2 regions of the Shinella agrisoli genome follow, and region 2 is predicted to be linked to the other one. Evidence: predicted binding sites of a transcription regulator. Region 2 holds the regulator's gene; the other holds the start of a gene.
What was found. Region 2 encodes HrcA, which represses chaperone genes, less so after heat shock. Its sites were predicted from a motif close to GTTAGCACTCNCNNNNNGNGAGTGCTAAC; they were not measured.
Positions count from the first base shown of each region.

Region 1: the regulator HrcA is predicted to act here: its motif matches at 2,839-2,867, upstream of groES (co-chaperone GroES).

Region 1 covers NZ_JBJIEP010000003.1:150,515-159,786, reverse strand. The annotation lists gene ACIIOY_RS03570 (hypothetical protein) at 1-296, opposite strand, end outside; gene groL (chaperonin GroEL) at 790-2,427, opposite strand; gene groES (co-chaperone GroES) at 2,484-2,780, opposite strand; gene ACIIOY_RS03555 (TIGR01459 family HAD-type hydrolase) at 3,270-4,118, shown strand; gene ACIIOY_RS03550 (bifunctional riboflavin kinase/FAD synthetase) at 4,139-5,119, shown strand; gene ileS (isoleucine--tRNA ligase) at 5,541-8,432, shown strand; gene ACIIOY_RS03540 (hypothetical protein) at 8,626-9,240, shown strand; gene ACIIOY_RS03535 (GNAT family N-acetyltransferase) at 9,245-9,272, shown strand, end outside.
Region 2 covers NZ_JBJIEP010000008.1:126,056-135,327, reverse strand. The annotation lists gene dnaA (chromosomal replication initiator protein DnaA) at 1-440, shown strand, start outside; gene gcvA (transcriptional regulator GcvA) at 504-1,400, opposite strand; gene ACIIOY_RS10795 (DMT family transporter) at 1,539-2,474, shown strand; gene hemW (radical SAM family heme chaperone HemW) at 2,481-3,674, opposite strand; gene rdgB (RdgB/HAM1 family non-canonical purine NTP pyrophosphatase) at 3,681-4,325, opposite strand; gene ACIIOY_RS10780 (VOC family protein) at 4,334-4,750, opposite strand; gene rph (ribonuclease PH) at 4,764-5,480, opposite strand; gene hrcA (heat-inducible transcriptional repressor HrcA) at 5,638-6,714, shown strand; gene grpE (nucleotide exchange factor GrpE) at 6,805-7,428, shown strand; gene ptsN (PTS IIA-like nitrogen regulatory protein PtsN) at 7,664-8,128, opposite strand; gene hpf (ribosome hibernation-promoting factor, HPF/YfiA family) at 8,204-8,779, opposite strand; gene rpoN (RNA polymerase factor sigma-54) at 9,028-9,272, opposite strand, start outside.

The sequences.
Region 1 (9,272 bases), on a different contig from region 2:
GTCGTGGAGAAGCAGAAGGACGAGGAGGAGGCCGCCGCCTGCTCGAAGAGTTCCAGCACGCGCGTGCGGTCGAGCGGCTCGTAGCAGCGGATGAGGTTCAGCAGGCCGCAGGTGCGCTGCGGCAGGCCGTGCGCCAGCGCCGCCTTGTCGCCGAGCGTGAAGAGGCCGTTGGAAAGATCGCCGGTCCAGCGCTCCGTCACGCAATATTGCGTCAGCAGCTCGTTGTCCGTCTCGTCGAATTCCATCGATCCCGGCAGGAACGGAGACGAGAGATCAGTCTTGATTATCTTGAACACCGACAACCCCAGGGCAGTTGCTCGAATTTGGTCCCCACGTCTCACCCTCTTGCGGCGTGCGACATGCTAAAAGAGAGTGCCGGCTGACATCCCTCGAAGTCCGCCGAACCACTTTCTCATGTACTGAACTTCGTCCGGCTCCGTCTGTCTTCAGCGGATCGGACGTACGCGTGAAGACCGCCGATGCCTCTCCATTCGGGCCGCACGGCGGTTCTTTCGAAACTTCAGGGATTGCCGCCGCAGGGCCGGCCGGCATGTCCTGCCGCCAACCAGTGCTTGAATCCCGCGTGAACATTAAAGTTCACTTGGAGCGCCTTTATAATTGGTTTTTTTATGCCAGCAACGGGTTTTTGAGAATTATTGTACAAATGAAAAAATTCTTTTCACGGCAACGATACAGGTCCGGTTGCGGCGAAAAACAGAAAGGGCGGCCCGAAGACCGCCCCTTCCGAAACCGAACCGGATGGCTCGAATGCGACAGGCTTTCGGCCTATCACATCATGTCCATGCCGCCCATGCCGCCCATGCCGCCCGGCATGGCCGGAGCGTCCTTCTTCGGCAGTTCGGCGATCATGGCTTCCGTCGTGATCAGCAGCGAGGCGACCGAAGCGGCGTTCTGGAGCGCCGTGCGGACGACCTTGACCGGGTCGACGATGCCGAGCTGGATCAGGTCGCCGTATTCGCCGGTCTGGGCGTTGTAGCCGTAGTTGTCCTCGTTCTTCTCGAGGATCTTGCCGACGACAATGGAGGCCTCGTCACCGGCGTTGTCGGCGATCTGGCGGACCAGCGACTGCAGCGCCTTGCGGACGATGTTGATGCCGGCTTCCTGGTCGTCGTTCTCGCCCTTGACGGCGATCTTCGTGGAGGAGCGCAGCAGGGCGACGCCGCCGCCCGGCACGATGCCTTCCTGAACGGCAGCGCGCGTCGCGTTGAGGGCGTCGTCGATGCGGTCCTTCTTTTCCTTCACCTCGACTTCCGTCGAGCCGCCGACGCGGATGACGGCGACGCCGCCGGCGAGCTTGGCCAGGCGCTCCTGGAGCTTCTCGCGGTCGTAGTCGGAGGTGGTTTCCTCGATCTGGGCCTTGATCTGCGCGACGCGGCCTTCGATCTCGGCCTTCTGGCCGGCACCGTCGACGATCGTCGTGTTTTCCTTGGAGATCGAGACCTTCTTGGCCTTGCCGAGCATGTCGAGCGTCACGTTCTCGAGCTTGATGCCGAGGTCTTCGGAGATGACCGTGCCGCCCGTCAGGATGGCGATGTCTTCCAGCATGGCCTTGCGGCGGTCGCCGAAGCCCGGGGCCTTGACGGCGGCGATCTTCAGGCCGCCGCGCAGCTTGTTGACGACGAGCGTCGCGAGGGCTTCGCCTTCGACGTCTTCAGCGACGATGACCAGCGGCTTGCCGGTCTGGACGACGGCTTCGAGAACCGGGAGCATGGCCTGGAGGTTCGAGAGCTTCTTCTCGTGCAGGAGAATGTAGGCGTCCTCGAGGTCGGCGACCATCTTTTCCGGGTTGGTGACGAAGTAGGGCGAGAGGTAGCCGCGGTCGAACTGCATGCCTTCGACGACTTCGAGTTCGGTCTCGGCGGTCTTGGCTTCCTCGACCGTGATGACGCCCTCGTTGCCGACCTTCTGCATGGCTTCGGCGATGTCGAGGCCGATCTGGCGCTCGCCGTTGGCCGAGATCGTGCCGACCTGCGCGACTTCTTCCGAGGTGTTGATCTTCTTGGCCTTGGCCTGGAGATCCTTGACGACTTCCGCGACGGCGAGGTCGATGCCGCGCTTCAGGTCCATCGGGTTCATGCCGGCGGCGACGGCCTTGGCGCCTTCGCGCACGATCGCCTGGGCGAGAACGGTTGCGGTGGTGGTGCCGTCACCGGCGACGTCGTTGGTCTTCGAAGCGACTTCGCGGACCATCTGCGCGCCCATGTTCTCGAACTTGTCTTCCAGTTCGATTTCCTTGGCGACGGAAACGCCGTCCTTGGTGATGCGCGGAGCGCCGAAGGACTTGTCGATGACGACGTTACGGCCCTTTGGGCCGAGCGTTACCTTGACTGCATCTGCGAGGACGTCGACGCCACGCAGCATCTTTTCGCGCGCGGTGCGGCCGAACTTGACTTCTTTGGCTGCCATTGTGAGAACTCCTGAAAAGAGGTGTCAGCGGATTTCGGAAGGGAATTACCGGCCGATCAGCCGATGATGCCCATGATGTCGGCTTCCTTCATGATCAGAAGGTCTTCGCCGTTGAGCTTGACTTCGGTGCCCGACCACTTGCCGAACAGGACGCGGTCGCCGACCTTGACGTCGAGCGCGACGACCTTGCCGCTTTCGTCACGGGCGCCGGAGCCGACGGCGACGATTTCGCCTTCCTGCGGCTTCTCCTTGGCGGTATCGGGGATGATGATGCCGCCCTTGGTCTTTTCCTCGGACTCGACGCGACGAACGACGACGCGGTCGTGAAGCGGGCGGAAGTTGGTGCTTGCCATTGTCTTTTCCCTCGATCAAATGACATTGCGGATCGCGATGCGGATCCGTTGGATTGATGTTAGCACTCGTCGCTTGTGAGTGCTAGCGCAGCCGAGATAGGCGGCTGCGCGTTTCGAGTCAAGAACGGCGGCCCGAAATTATTTCGCCGGGAATGGTTATCGGCGGGGGATGAGGGGTCTTCGCAACGCCCCCACCAGATGGGAAAGCCATCGCGCGCCATCAAGCCGGCTCGATGAATGTTCGGCAGTTTGCCTGTCGATGGGGCAAAATTGTGTGGAGAGGCGGTTCGATGGCAAATATCGCCCCAGATACGCCGTCGTCCTCGGCTTGACCCGAGGCCCATTCTTTTCAAAGGCTTATGGATGGCCGGGGCAAGCCCGGCCATGACAAAGGAGAGGTTTGGCGGACTTTGCCGGCAGTCTGGAGGCTTGTTTTCTTGCCGTCGCTTTGCAATGTCAGCCGGGCTCGACCTCGACACGGGATTCCTTATGGCTCAACGCATCCAATCCTTCGGCGACATCGCCTCGTTGTACGACGTGGTGCTTTGCGACGTCTGGGGCGTCCTGCACAACGGCGTGGAGGCTTTTTCGCAAGCCTCCGAGGCGCTTGCCGCCGCCCGCGCCGCCGGCCTCACGGTCGTCCTCATCACCAATTCGCCGCGTCCCCATCCGGGGGTGAAGGTGCAGATCCGCGGCCTCGGCGTGCTGGACGAAGCCTATGACCGCATCGTCACCTCCGGCGACGTCACCCGCGCGCTGATCGCCGAGGGCCCGAGGGAGATCTACTTCATCGGCGCGGAGAAGGACCTGCCCCTGCTCGGCGGCCTCGATGTCGAACCGGTCGGCCTCGATGAGGCCGGCATCGCGGTCTGCGCGGGCCTGCGCGAGGACGAGGCGGAAACCGTCGAGGACTACCGAGGGGAGCTTGCCCGGCTCGCCGCCCGCAAGCTGCCCTTCATCTGCGCCAATCCGGACCTGGTCGTCGAGCGCGGCCACCGGCTCATTCCCTGCGCCGGGGCGCTCGCCGCGCTCTATGGCGAGCTCGGCGGCACGACGCAGATCGCCGGCAAGCCGAACCGGCCGATCTACGAGAGGTCGCTCGCCGAAGCGCACGAGGTGCGCGGCGCCTTCGACCTGTCGCGGGTGATCGCCATCGGCGACGGCATGCCGACCGACGTGCGCGGCGCGGAAGCTTTCGGCCTCGACGTGCTCTACATTTCCGGCGGCATCCACGCGAAGGAATATGTGGACGCCGGCCGCACGGATGAGGCAAGGCTGGACGCCTTCCTCGCCCGGGAAGACGCCCGCCCGAAATGGTGGATGCCCCGGCTGCAGTGACGGGACGGAGACGGTCGGCCATGACGGTATTTCACAGGAACGAGACGAAAGAGCCGCTGCCGGAGCATCTGCGCGGCGGCGTCGTCGCCATCGGCAATTTCGACGGCGTGCACCGCGGCCACCAGGCGGTGTTGCAGCGTGCGCTCGACATCGCCACGAGCCGCGGCATCCCCGCGCTCGTGCTCACCTTCGAGCCCCATCCGCGCACGGTCTTCCGGCCCGAGCGCCCCGTCTTCCGCCTGACGCCGGCGCCCCTGAAGGCGCGCATCCTCGAAGGCATGGGCTTTGCCGCCGTCATCGAATATCCCTTCGACCGCACCTTCTCGGAAATGTCGGCGCACGACTTCATCCGCTCGGTGCTGCTGGACTGGCTGCACGCCTCCGAGGTCGTCACCGGCTTCGATTTCCATTTCGGCAAGGGCAGGGAAGGCGGCCCGGCCTTCCTGATGGCGGCGGGCCAGGAGAACGGTTTCGGCGTCACGCTGGTCGATGCCTTCCGCGACGAGAACGCCTCGGTCATCTCCTCCAGCTTCATCCGCGCGCTCCTCGGGGAAGGCGCGGTCGCGGAGGCGGCGGGCCAGCTCGGCTACCGCTATACGGTCGAGGCCGAGGTCATCGGCGGCAAGAAGCTCGGCCGCACGCTCGGCTACCCGACCGCCAACATGCAGCTTCCGCCGGAAGTGGAACTGCGCAACGGCATCTATGCCGTGCGTTTCCGCCGCCCCGACGGCAGCCTCCACGACGGCGTCGCCAGCTACGGCCGCCGCCCGACGGTCGATGCGGACGGCGCGCCGCTGCTCGAAACCTTCCTCTTCGATTTCTCCGGCGATCTCTACGGCGAGGTCTCAACCGTCTCCTTCTTCGGGCACCTGCGCGACGAGTTGAAATTCGACGGCCTCGACGCGCTCGTCGTGCAGATGAAGCGCGACGAGGAGGAGGCGAGGACGCTCATTGCCGGCGTCAGGCCGCTGGGGCCGATCGACGCGCGCCTCTGTTTCTGAGCTTTTCCGTGCGGATTGCCCCTCACCCCAACCCTCTCCCCGCAAGCGGGCAGAGGGGACTTGCCTCACGAACCGGCATTGTTTGAGGAATACGGTGCGGCATATCCCTTCGCCCCGCTTGCGGGGAGAAGGTGGCGGCAGCCGGATGAGGGGCAATCCGCTGCCAACCGCCGACAGCGCCCAAAATATCTCCGCCGTCTTTTCAAAACGCCGAAAAGGCCGTAAGACCGCGCGCATGATGCTCCACCGGCCGACCATCGATCTGCGAATTAGTGGCCCGGCCTTCCGCGCGCTCTGAGCGAGGCCGGAAGGTCCGGGATTTCGGGCGTTCTTGAAAGCGCCCCCGCCGTCACTGCCGGTGCATTGACCGATATTCCCCCGCATGCGCGAAGATGCGCGCGATGAGACGATAGCCATACCCATGACCGATACGCCCGAAAAAGTCGATTATTCGTCCACCCTCTACCTGCCGCAGACGGACTTCCCGATGCGCGCCGGCCTGCCGCAGAAGGAACCGGAGACGGTGGCCCGCTGGCAGCAGATGGACCTCTACCGGAAGCTGCGCGCCTCCGCCGCCGGCCGCGAGAAGTTCGTGCTGCACGACGGCCCGCCCTATGCCAACGGCAACATCCATATCGGCCACGCGCTGAACAAGATCCTGAAGGACGTCATCACCCGCTCCTTCCAGATGCGCGGCTACGACGCCAACTACGTGCCCGGCTGGGACTGCCACGGCCTGCCGATCGAATGGAAGATCGAGGAGAAGTACCGCGAGAAGGGCAAGAACAAGGACGAGGTCCCGGTCAACGAGTTCCGCAAGGAATGCCGCGACTTCGCGGCCGGCTGGATCAAGGTCCAGACCGACGAGTTCAAGCGCCTCGGCATCGAGGGCGACTTCGAGAACCCCTACACGACGATGAACTTCCACGCCGAGGCCCGCATCGCCGGCGAGCTCTTGAAGATCGCCAGGTCCGGCCAGCTCTACCGCGGCTCCAAGCCCGTCATGTGGTCGGTCGTCGAGCGCACGGCGCTGGCCGAGGCGGAAGTCGAATATGCCGACGTCGAGAGCGACACGATCTGGGTGAAGTTCCCGGTCGTCGAAGGTCCGGCCGACCTCCAGGGCAACCATGTCGTCATCTGGACGACCACGCCCTGGACGATCCCCGGCAACCGCGCCATCGCCTTCTCCTCGCGCTACCCTTACGGTCTCTATGAAGTCGAAACCGCGCAGAACGATTTCGGCCCGCAGCCGGGCGAGAGGCTGATCTTCGCGACGCGCCTTGCCGACGAGGCGGCTGCCAAGGCGAAGCTCACCTTCAGGTTCGTCCGCGACGTCGCGCCCGAGGAACTCGCCGCCATCACCTGCGCCCACCCGCTGAAGGACCTCGGCTACACCTTCCCCGTCCCGCTGCTCGACGGCGACCACGTCACCGACGATGCCGGCACGGGCTTCGTGCACACCGCGCCCGGCCATGGCCGCGAGGACTTCGACGCCTGGACGGCGGCGGCCCGCGAACTGGAGGCGCGCGGCATCCCGACCCGCATCCCCTTCACCGTCGACGACGCCGGCTTCTACACCGCCGACGCGCCCGGCTTCGAGGGCGCGCGTGTCATGGACGACAACGGCAGGAAGGGCGATGCCAACGAGCGCGTCATCAAGGCGCTGATCGCGGCCGACAAGCTGTTCGCCCGCGGGCGCCTCAAGCACTCGTACCCGCATTCCTGGCGCTCCAAGAAGCCGGTCATCTTCCGCAACACGCCGCAATGGTTCGTCTACATGGACAAGGAGCTCGGCGACGGCACCACGCTGCGCTCGCGCTCGCTTTCCGCCATCGACGCGACCCGCTTCGTGCCCGCCGCCGGCCAGAACCGCCTGCGCGCCATGATCGAGAGCCGCCCGGACTGGGTGCTCTCGCGCCAGCGTGCCTGGGGCGTGCCGATCGCCGTCTTCGCCGACGACAACGGCGAGGTGCTGGTCGACGACGCCGTCAACGCCCGCATCCTCGAAGCCTTCGAGAAGGAGGGGGCCGACGCCTGGTTCGCCGAGGGCGCCAAGGAGCGCTTCCTCGGCAACGACCACGACCCGGCAAAATGGCACCAGGTCATGGACATCCTCGACGTCTGGTTCGATTCGGGCTCGACGCACACCTTCACGCTGGAGGACCGCCCGGATCTCAAATGGCCGGCCGACGTCTATCTCGAAGGTTCCGACCAGCACCGCGGCTGGTTCCATTCCTCGCTGCTGGAAAGCTGCGCGACGCGCGGGCGCGCGCCGTATGACGCCGTCGTCACCCATGGCTTCACCATGGACGAGAAGGGCGAGAAGATGTCGAAGTCCAAGGGCAACGTCGTCTCGCCGCAGGACGTGATGAAGGAATCGGGCGCCGACATCCTGCGCCTGTGGGTGATGACGACCGACTACTGGGAGGACCAGCGCCTCGGCAAGACGATCATCCAGACCAACATCGACGCCTACCGCAAGCTCAGGAACACGATCCGCTGGATGCTGGGCACGCTCGCGCACGACACGGGCGAGGAGATCGCCCATGCCGACATGCCGGAGCTGGAGCGGCTGATGCTGCACCGGCTCTCCGAGCTGGACGCGGTCGTGCGCGAGGGCTACGACGCCTTCGACTTCAAGCGGATCACCCGCGCGCTGATCGATTTCTCCAACGTCGAGCTCTCGGCCTTCTACTTCGACATCCGCAAGGACGCGCTCTATTGCGACGCCCCGTCCTCGCTGAAGCGCCGCGCCGCCCTCTGCGTCATCCGCAAGCTGTTCGAGTGCCTCGTCACGTGGCTCGCGCCCATGCTGCCCTTCACCATGGAGGAAGCCTGGCTGTCGCGGAGGCCCGATGCCGTGTCGGTCCATCTCGAACAGTTCCCGGCGGTGCCGGCCGAGTGGCGCGACGACGCGCTCGAAGCCAAGTGGGAGAAGATCCGCGACGTGCGCTCGGTCGTCACCGGCGCGCTGGAGATCGAGCGCCGCGAGAAGCGCATCGGCGCCTCGCTGGAGGCGGCTCCGGTCGTCCATGTGAACGACCCGCAGCTGTTGGCGGCCCTCGAAGGCCAGGATTTCGCGGAGATCTGCATCACCTCGGCCATCGCCGTGGTTGCCGGCGAGGGACCGGCCGAAGCCTTCCGGCTGCCGGATGTCGCCGGGGTGTCCGTCGAGCCGAAGCTCGCCGAAGGCCGGAAATGCGCCCGTTCCTGGCGCATCACGACCGATGTCGGCTCCGACCCGGATTATCCGGACGTGTCGGCCCGCGATGCCGCGGCGCTGCGCGAGATCGGCTTTCGCCGCGCCGCCTGAGGGCGCGCCTGTTGACGGCCGGCGCTTTCCGGCCGTCGATTTGCCCGGATGAATTGCGCTTGGCGGCTTCATCCGGTATTGCTGCCTGAAAATGGTCGGATTGTTCCGCCATGGCACGGCGAATTAACGTTTTACGTTATTGCTAATGTCGTGCGATAGGTCTCGGCGTACCGGCTCTGCTGGAAGGGTGTTCATGGGAATGACGCGAAATATTCGGGTGCGTACCGGCCTTGTCGGCCTCTTCGGCGCAAGCCTCCTCCTGACCGGCTGCATGGGACCCACCTACGGCACGAGCAAGACGGCCGGCGAGCAACTGATCGACGACCTCGGCAACGCCGTCATGATCCAGCCGGACAACGAGGACGCCAAGAACATCCGCTACCAGCCGCGCGGCAGCCTCGTCGTGCCGAAGGACAAGCAGGCCCTTGTCGGCCCGCAGCAGTCCGTTGCCGGCAAGGACAATCCCGAATGGCTGGAAAGCCCCGAGGAGATGCGCGAGCGCCTGCGCGCCGAGGCGGACGAGAACATCGACAACCCCAACTATCGTTCGCCGCTCGTCACCCAGGGGGCGACGAACCGCAGGCTCTCGACCGCCGAGCAGACGGCTGCCTATCGCGAGGCCCGCCGGCTTCAGATGGGCGCCTATTCCGACAAGCGGCGCTTCCTGAGCGATCCGCCGATCGAATATCGCCGCCTGCCGGAAGAGGCGCAGGCCGATCTCGGCGAGCCGGAGAAGCAGAAGGAGCGCCGCCGCAAGAAGGAAGCGAAGGCGGCCAAGCAGAGCAAGTCCGGCTGGTGGCCTTTCTAGTCCCATGACGGCCTACCGCATCCGTCCGGCGA
Region 2 (9,272 bases):
TCAGCCACGTCGCACGCAACATCACGGCCAGCGGCCGCGAGTTGGAAGGCGCCTTCAACCAGCTGCTCTTCCGCCGCTCCTTCGAGCCGAACCTGACGATCGAGCGCGTCGACGAACTGCTCGGCCATCTGGTCGCTGCCGGCGAGCCGCGCCGGGTGCGCATCGAGGACATCCAGCGCGTCGTCGCCAAGCATTACAACGTCTCGCGCCAGGAACTGGTCTCCAACCGCCGCACCCGCGTCATCGTCAAGCCGCGCCAGATCGCCATGTACCTGTCGAAGACGCTGACGCCGCGCTCCTTCCCGGAGATCGGCCGCCGCTTCGGCGGGCGCGACCACACGACCGTGCTGCACGCCGTGCGCAAGATCGAGGAGATGATCGCGGCCGACACCAAGCTCAGCCACGAGATCGAGCTTCTGAAGCGGCTGATCAACGAATAGGGCCACCGGCTCCTCCGCTCCGCGGGGAAACCTCGGGCTGAAGGCGGCGGGCCCAGCCGGCTCTCAGCTTCCCCGCACCGCCCGCGCCTCTTCGGTCAGCCATTGCCTGAGCGCCGCGACGGCGGGCCGGTCGAGTGCGCCGGGCGGATAGACGATGTAATAGGCGAGCCCCGTCGTGACGCCGCGTGAGAAGGGCGCCACGAGCCGCCGCTCCTGGATTTCCCGCGCCACCAGCGAAAGACGAACCAGCGCCACGCCGTCGCCGGCCTTCGCCGCTTCGATCGCGCCGTTGCTGTCGGTGAAGACGGGGCCGCGCAGCGCGTCGATGCCGGTCACGCCCATCGCCTCGAGCCAGAGCCGCCAGTCCTGCCGGTGCACGTCGTGGATCAGGACGTGGCTGGCGAGATCGGCGGGTTCGTCGAGCGGCCGGCTTTCCCGCAGCGCCGGAGCGATGACGGGCACGAGGTCGTCGTCGAGCAGCCGTTCGCTGACGAGGCCCTCGTAGCGGCCGAAGCCGTGGCGGATGGCGATGTCGACCCCGTCGCGGGCGAAATCGACGAGGCGGTTGGAGGCGCTGATGCGGATGTCGGCGCCGGGCACGCGTTCCTCGAACTTCGGAAGCCGCGGTACGAGCCATTGGGCGGCGAAGGTCGGCGTGCAGCTGATCGAGAGCGTCGCCGGCGACTTGGCGCGGGCGAGGAGTTCCTCCGTTGCCTCGCGCATCATCCGGAAGGCCGAGCGCATGGCCTTGAAGTACCCTTCGCCGTTCTCCGTCAGTGCCAGCTGGCGGGGGCGCCGCTCGAACAGGCGCACGCCGAGCGATTGCTCCAGCTCGCGGATCTGCAGGCTGACGGCGCCCGGCGTGACGTTGAGCTCGCCCGCGGCCAGCGTGACGCTCAGATGCCGCGCGGCCGCTTCGAAGGCGCGCAGGCCGGACAGGGAGGGAAGGCGACCGTTCATGGTTTAGTTTTCCTCGCGATAGGAGCGAAATATCATCGTTTGTACGGGATGGAAATTATCGGAATGATAGCGCGAATGCCGGGGCCCTGCACCCCGGCCGTGCCGATCAGTTTAGAAAATTTCCGGAAAGGTCCGTCCATGGCCAGCCGTCCCATGTCCCCCGTCGAATGGGGTCTGCTTATCGCTCTCTCGCTCCTGTGGGGCGGATCGTTCCTGTTCAACGGCATTCTCGTGCGCGAACTGCCGCCCTTCACCATCGTCACCGCGCGTGTGGCGCTGGCGGCCCTTGCGCTTTGGGCCATCGTGCGGCTTTCCGGCCATGCGGTTCCGCGCAGCCGCGAAGCCTGGTTCGCCTTCTTCGGCATGGGCGTGCTCAACAACATCATCCCCTTCTCGCTGATCGTCTGGGGCCAGACGCATATCGCGAGCGGCCTTGCCTCGATCCTCAACGCCACGACGCCGCTCTTCGCGGTGATCGTCGCCCATGTGCTGACCGAGGACGAGAAGATGACGGGGGGCCGGCTCGCCGGCGTGCTTGTCGGCTTCCTCGGCGTGGCCTTGATGATCGGCCCGTCGGCGCTCGGCGATCTCGGCACCAATGTGCTCGCGCAGCTTGCCGTGCTCGGCGGCGCCGTCTCCTATTCGATCGCCGGCATTTTCGGCCGCCGCTTCCGCAGCATGGGTCTGCCGCCCCTGCTGCCGGCCGCCGGGCAGGTGACGGCGTCTGCGCTGCTCATGCTGCCGGTGGCGCTCCTCATCGACCGGCCGTGGGCGCTTTCCGCGCCGTCGCCGGAAGCCTGGGCCGCCCTTTTCGGCCTTGCGTTCCTCGCAACGGCGCTCGCCTATGTCATCTTCTTCCGCATCTTGGCGACGGCGGGGGCGACGAACCTGATGCTCGTCACCTTCCTCATTCCCGTCAGCGCCATCCTGCTCGGCGCGCTGGTGCTGGGCGAGGTGCTGGCGCCGAAGCATTTCGCCGGCATGGCGCTGATCGCCGTCGGGCTTGCGGCGATCGACGGCCGGCTCCTGCGCCTCGTCAGGGAAAGACGCCGGCCGCTCGGCTCGGACGCCTGAGGCCGTTCAGCAGGCGAGGTCCGCAACGACTGCGTCGAGGATCAGCATGCCGGCCGGCGTACAGCGCAGCCGCGAATTGCCGATCCGCTCGATGAAGCCGTGCTCGATGAGGAACCGTTCGCGGTCCGGATCCGGGTCGCGGCCGGAAAGGGTCTGCCAGCGGGCGAGGTCGACGCCCTCCTTGAGGCGAAGGCCCATCAGCAGCAGCTCGTCGGCCTGCGCCTCGCGCTCCAGCAGCTCCTGGTCGACCATGCCGTGGCCCTGCGCCTCGACGAGGCCGAGCCAGCCTTCCGGACGCCGTTCCGTCGCGGTGGCGATCTTCGCGCCGCCGGTGGTGAGGCGGCCATGGGCGCCGGGGCCGATGCCGACATAGTCGCCGTAGCGCCAGTAGGTGAGGTTGTGGCGGCTCTCCGCGCCGGGCCTCGCATGGTTGGAGACCTCGTAGGCCGGCATGCCCTCGCGCTCGGTGATCTCCTGCGTCGCCTCGTAGAGCACGGCGGATTGCTCGCCGTCCGGCACCACCAGCTTGCCGGCCTTGTGAAGGCCGTAGAAGGGCGTGCCCTCCTCGATGGTGAGCTGGTAGAGCGAGAGGTGGTCCACGGCGTAGGAGACGGCCTCCTTCAGCTCGCGGTCCCAGTCCGCCACCGTCTGGTTCGGGCGGGCATAGATGAGGTCGAAGGACATGCGCGGGAAGATGTCGCGCGCAAGACGGATCGCCTTCAGCGCGTCGGCGACGTCATGCAGCCGGCCGAGGAACTTGAGGTCCCGGTCGTTCAGCGCCTGCACGCCGAGCGAGACGCGGTTGACGCCGGCCGCGCGGTAGCCGCGGAAACGCTCGGCCTCGACGCTGGAAGGGTTTGCCTCCATGGTGATCTCGATGCCGTCCGGCACGTGCCAGTGGCGGGCGATGCCGGAAAGGATCGCGTCCACCGTCTCCGGCGCCATCAGCGAGGGCGTGCCGCCGCCCATGAAGATGCTGGTGACGCTGCGCGGGCCGGTCAGCCGGCGCATCGCCGACATTTCCCGGAGGAACGCCTGCACGAAGCGCGGCTGGTCGACCGGCTGGTGGCGCACATGGCTGTTGAAGTCGCAATAGGGGCATTTGGCGGCACAGAACGGCCAGTGCACATAGATGCCGAAGCCGGGATCGAACATGTCCGCTCCCGTGCCCGGCCGGATGTCGAAGGGCACCGCCGTCATCGGCCTTCAAGCCTTCAGGCAGGTTTCGACGAAGAGCTTGAAGGCGCGGGCGCGGTGCGAAAGCGCGGCCGCATCGCCCGGCTTCCAGCCATGCTTTTCTTCCGCGCTCATCTCGCCGAAGGTCGTCTCGTAGCCTTCGGGCTGGAAGACCGGATCGTAGCCGAAGCCCCTCTTCCCGCGCGGCGGCCAGACGACATGGCCTTCCACCTCGCCGCGGAAGAGCTCCGTATGGCCGTCCGGCCAGGCAAGGCACAGCACGGAGACGAACCGCGCGGTGCGGTCCTCGGGCTTGGTCGCATTCTTCTCGTTGAGCGCTTTTTCCACCTTCTCCATGGCCATGGCGAAGTCGCGCGTGCCGTCCTCCTTCTCCGCCCAGTTCGCCGTATAGACGCCGGGCGCGCCGCCGAGCGCGTCGATCACCAGGCCGGAATCGTCCGAAAGGGCGGGAAGCCCCGAGGCCCTGGCGGAGGCGAGCGCCTTGATCGTCGCGTTCTCCTCGAAGGTCGTGCCCGTCTCGTCCGGCTCCTCGAAGTTCAGCTCGGCGGCGGATTTCGCGGAGAAGCCGAAGGGGCCGATCAGGTCCTCGATCTCGCGGATCTTGCCCGCGTTGTGGCTGGCGACGACGATCGTCTTGGTGTCGAGCTTGCGCATGGTGGTCCTTACGTGATGTTCCACAGGCCCGGCTCGGCACATTCGAGGCTGTTGCCGGCGGGGTCGCGGAAATAGATGGAGCGGGCGCCGTTCGGCCAGCGGAAATCCGCTTCGATGGCAATGCCCGCGTCTTCGAGCTTTTTCACCCAGAAATCAAGGTCCGGCCCCGGCACGCGGAAGCAGGCATGGCCAGGCCCGGCCGCCCCGTGCACCGGTACGGGAAAGGCACCCGGCGGCGGCGGGTTGACGGTCTCCTTCGGGTTGAAGATCAGGAGGACGCCGGGGCCGCAGCGGAAGAAGACATGGCGGTTCGCCTGCCGCGTGATTCTTTCGAGCTCCAGGATGCCGCCGTAGAAGGCCTCCGCCGCGTCGAGGTCGTCCGCATAGAGCGCGGTTTCGAGAATGCCTTCGATCGCGGCCGCCATGGGGAACCTTTCGTCAGGCGATCGCCTGCTTCTGCAGGGCGACGAGTTCGGCGATGCCGCTGCGGGCAAGCGCCAGCAGCGTGGAGAATTCCTCCTCCGTGAACGGCTTGCCCTCCGCGGTGCCCTGGATTTCGACGATGCCGCCCGAGCCGGTCATGACGAAATTGGCGTCCGTCTCGGCGGCGGAATCCTCCAGATAGTCGAGGTCGATGACCGACTGGGCGGCGAAGATGCCGCAGGAAATCGCGGCCACGTGGTCCTTGAGGACCTTCTCCACCTTGATCATGCTGCGCGCCTCCATCCACTTCAGGCAATCGTGCAGCGCCACCCAGGCGCCGGTGATGGATGCCGTGCGGGTGCCGCCGTCCGCCTGGATGACGTCGCAGTCGACGGTGATCTGGCGTTCGCCGAGGGCTTCGAGATCGACGACCGCGCGCAGCGACCGGCCGATGAGGCGCTGGATCTCCTGCGTGCGCCCGCCCTGCTTGCCGCTCGCGGCCTCGCGCTTCATGCGCTCGCCGGTGGCGCGCGGCAGCATGCCGTATTCCGCCGTCACCCAGCCCTTGCCGCTGTTGCGCAGCCACGGCGGCGTCTTCTCCTCGAGGCTCGCCGTCACCAGCACGTGCGTGTCGCCGAACTTGACGAGACAGGAGCCTTCGGCATGCTTGGAAACGTTGCGCTCGAAGGAAACCTTGCGCATCTGATCGGTTTTTCTGCCGGACGGCCGCATTGCGAACTCCTGTATGAGGTATCTGGGAAGCTGCTTTAGACCAGTTCGCCGAGCGAGGGAATGGCGATGCGCCGGACACGCGGAAAATCCGTTTTGCGCTGTCCCGCGAAATCACTATATTCCTGACGGATAACAGGGTTGCAGCAGAAAGATGGTTTTGAAGAGGTCTCCGGGTCCTGACAGCCAGGCGGCGCTCGACGAGCGTTCGGGCGAAATCTTCCGCCGCATCGTGGAAAGCTATTTGGAAAGCGGCGAGCCGCTCGGTTCACGCAACCTGTCGCGCATCCTGCCCATGTCGCTCTCGCCCGCCTCCGTGCGCAATGTCATGAGCGACCTTGAGGAACTCGGCCTCATCTACTCGCCGCATGTCAGCGCCGGGCGCCTGCCGACGCAGCTCGGACTGCGCTTCTTCGTCGACGCCTTCATGCAGGTCGGCAATATTTCGGCGGAGGACCGCGCCTCGATCGAGCGCCACGTGCGCCCGCACGGCCAGAAGCATGCCGCCGTCGAAACCCTGATGAACGAGGCGAGCCAGGCGCTTTCCGGCATGTCGCGCGGCGCCGGGCTCGTCATCACCACGAAAAACGACGCCGTGCTGAAGCATGTCGAGTTCATCCGGCTCGAGCCCACGAAGGCGCTCGTCGTTCTCGTCGGCGACCATGACCAGGTGGAAAACCGCATCATCGATCTGCCGGCGGGGGTCACGAGCTCGCAGCTTACCGAAGCGGCGAACTTCCTCAACGCGCACCTTGCCGGCAACACGCTGGTCGAGGCGCGCGCGCAGCTGGAGCGGCTGCGCGGCGAGATCAGCCGCGAACTCGACAAGCTCTCGCAGGACCTCGTCGAGCGGGGGCTTGCGGTCTGGTCCGGCGGCCTTGAGGACGGCAAGCCGACGCGGCTCATCGTGCGCGGCCGGGCGAACCTGCTGGAAGGGCTTGCCGGCGCCGAGGACATCGACCGGCTGCGCATGCTGTTCGACGACCTGGAGCGGAAGGACAGCCTGATCGAACTCCTGAACCTCGCCGAGGCGGGGCCGGGCGTGCGCATCTTCATCGGCTCGGAGAACAAGCTCTTCTCGCTTTCGGGCTCCTCGCTCATCGTCGCGCCCTACCGCGACAGCGAGGAGAAGATCGTCGGCGCCGTCGGCGTCATCGGGCCGACGCGCCTCAACTATTCCCGTATCGTGCCCATGGTGGATTATACGGCCCAGCTCATGTCGCGGCTTTCGCGCTGAACGGGCGTAATACGGCCACCGGCCCTTGATTTTTCAGGACCAAAGCTCGATATCGGGCGCAACCCCTCAAAATGCAATTCGGAGTACGTCATGACCGACGAGACCAAGAAACACGGACCTGACGAAGCGGCGGAGAACAGCGCCGCCGTGGAAGCGCCCGCCCCGGAGGAGGCCGCCGTTGAGGCGGATGCCCCGGGCGAGCCCGATCCGATCGGGGTTCTCAAGGCCGAGAATGCCGACCTCAAGGATAAGTATCTGCGCCTTGCCGCCGAGATGGACAACCTGCGCCGCCGCACCGAGCGCGACGTGAAGGATGCCAAGTCCTACTCCGTCGCCGGCTTCGCGCGCGACATGCTGGCCGTATCCGACAACCTGCGCCGCGCGCTCGACGCCATTCCGGCGGAAGCCCTGGAAAGCGGCGATGCGGGCCTGAAGGCACTGGCCGAAGGCGTCGAGATGACCGAGCGCTCCATGCTCGCCGCCCTGGAACGCCACGGCGTGCGCAAGCTCGACCCGATGGGCGAGAAGTTCGATCCGAACTTCCACCAGGCCATGTTCGAGGTGCCGAACACGGATGTCGCCAACAACACGGTCGTCCAGGTCGTGCAGGCCGGCTACGTCATCGGCGAGCGCGTGCTGCGCCCGGCGATGGTCGGCGTGTCCAAGGGCGGCCCCAAGGCGCCCGCAGGCGAGGCGAGCGCTGCCCAGGCCTGATCCTCGTTCTTGCGCATAAAGAAAAACCGGCGGTCCGAGAACCGCCGGTCAGGCTGCTGAAACAGGGCCGCAAACCTCTCCTCCGTCATGCTCGGGCCTGACCCGAGCATCCACCTGCGTCGGGTGGCGCATGGATCCTCGGGTCAAGCCCGAGGATGACGGCAGTGGGCGGGGCGAGGTTTTCAACACATTGACCGGCGGTTCCCAAACCGCCGGTTTTTTCATGCCGGACGCCTCAGGCCGCGTTGGACGCGTGCTCCTCGCTGAGGCAGGCATAGATCGCGCTCTCATTGTCGGAAGCGCGCAGCTTTGCGACCATCGTGGGGTCACGCAGCACGCGGGCGATGCGCGAGAGAGCCTTGAGGTGGTCCGCGCCCGCGCCTTCCGGGGCCAGGAGCAGGAAGACGAGGTCGACCGGCTGGTCGTCCAGGGCCTCGAAGTCCACGGGGGTTTCGAGTCGTGCGAAGAGGCCGGTGATCTGCGAAAGCTCCTTCAGCTTGCCGTGCGGAATGGCGATGCCATTGCCGACGCCGGTCGAACCGAGCCGCTCACGCTGAAGGATAACGTCGAAGATCTCGCGTTCCGGAATCCCGGTGATCTTTGCCGCTTTTGTCGCCAGTTCCTGAAGCAGCTGCTTCTTGGAGTTGGCCTTCATCGCCGGAATAATCGCACTCTGCTGCAGCAAACCTGCCAATGCCATGCTTTTGTCCTCGTGCGCTGCGTGAAGGGTTTCTTAGGAAATGTGGTGCCGTTTCCGGCACCACGCTCCCGTCACTCAGCCTTTGATATTGGCTGCGTCGATCCAGCCAATATTGCCGTCGTTGCGTCGGTAGACGATATTGAGCTGCTCCGACCCGGCGCTGCGGAAGAGAAGAACCGGCTCGTCCGTCATGTCGAGCGCCATGACGGCGCTTGCGACGGACATGGTCCTGAGTTTCTTCGTGCTTTCCGCGACGATGGTCGGCGCGTAGTCCTCGGGAAGCTCGTCGTCCTCGTCGGGGACCGAATCCATCACCGTGTAGGCCACTTCCGCAAAGGCGTCGTGGCCGTTGCCGTTGTGGTGTGCCTTGAGTTTGCGCTTGTACCGGCGCAGGCGCTTCTCGATCCGTTCGGAGGCTGCCTGGAAGGCTGCCAGAGGGTCGTTTGCTTCGCCATTCGCCTGCAAGGCCATGCCCGTATCGAGATGGATCTTGCAGTCCGCGCTGTACCGCGATCCCGCTTTTTCCACGGTGACCTGGCTCGAATATCCTCCGTCAAAATATTTGGTTACGGCCTCTCCCACCTGCTCTTCGATGCGCTGACGGAAAGTTTCGCCGATTTCCATATGTTTACCGGATACACGCACACTCATGGAGGTTTCCTCTCTTTCGTGATTTGCGCGCAACAGTCTATTCCAACCTCACCCACGTTCCAAGCTTTTCACGCATGCGATGGATTTTGCGCCGCATGCTGCAAAAAAGCGGGAATATGTCTGGAATTCCGGGCTGCCTTCTCTTCAGAATTGGGGCGCGCATTAGCCCTTCCCGACGGCGAAGTCAATCGGGATTGAGGCTCTGTTAACTTCTTGAGGTGTGGAACGCGGCTTTCCCCGGCTTTGTTTCAGGAACCGGCCGCCTTGGCGAGCGCCCGTTTTTCCCGGCGCCGCTGCACGGAGGAGGGGATGTTCATCGCCTCGCGGTATTTCGCGACCGTCCGGCGGGCAAGGTCGACCCCGCCCTTGCGCAGGATGTCGACGATGTCGTCGTCCGAGAGCACCGCGTCGGGGGATTCCTGCGCGATCATCGTGCGGATGCGGTGGCGTACGCTCTCGGCCGAATGGGAATCGCCGCCCTCCGCCGAGCCGA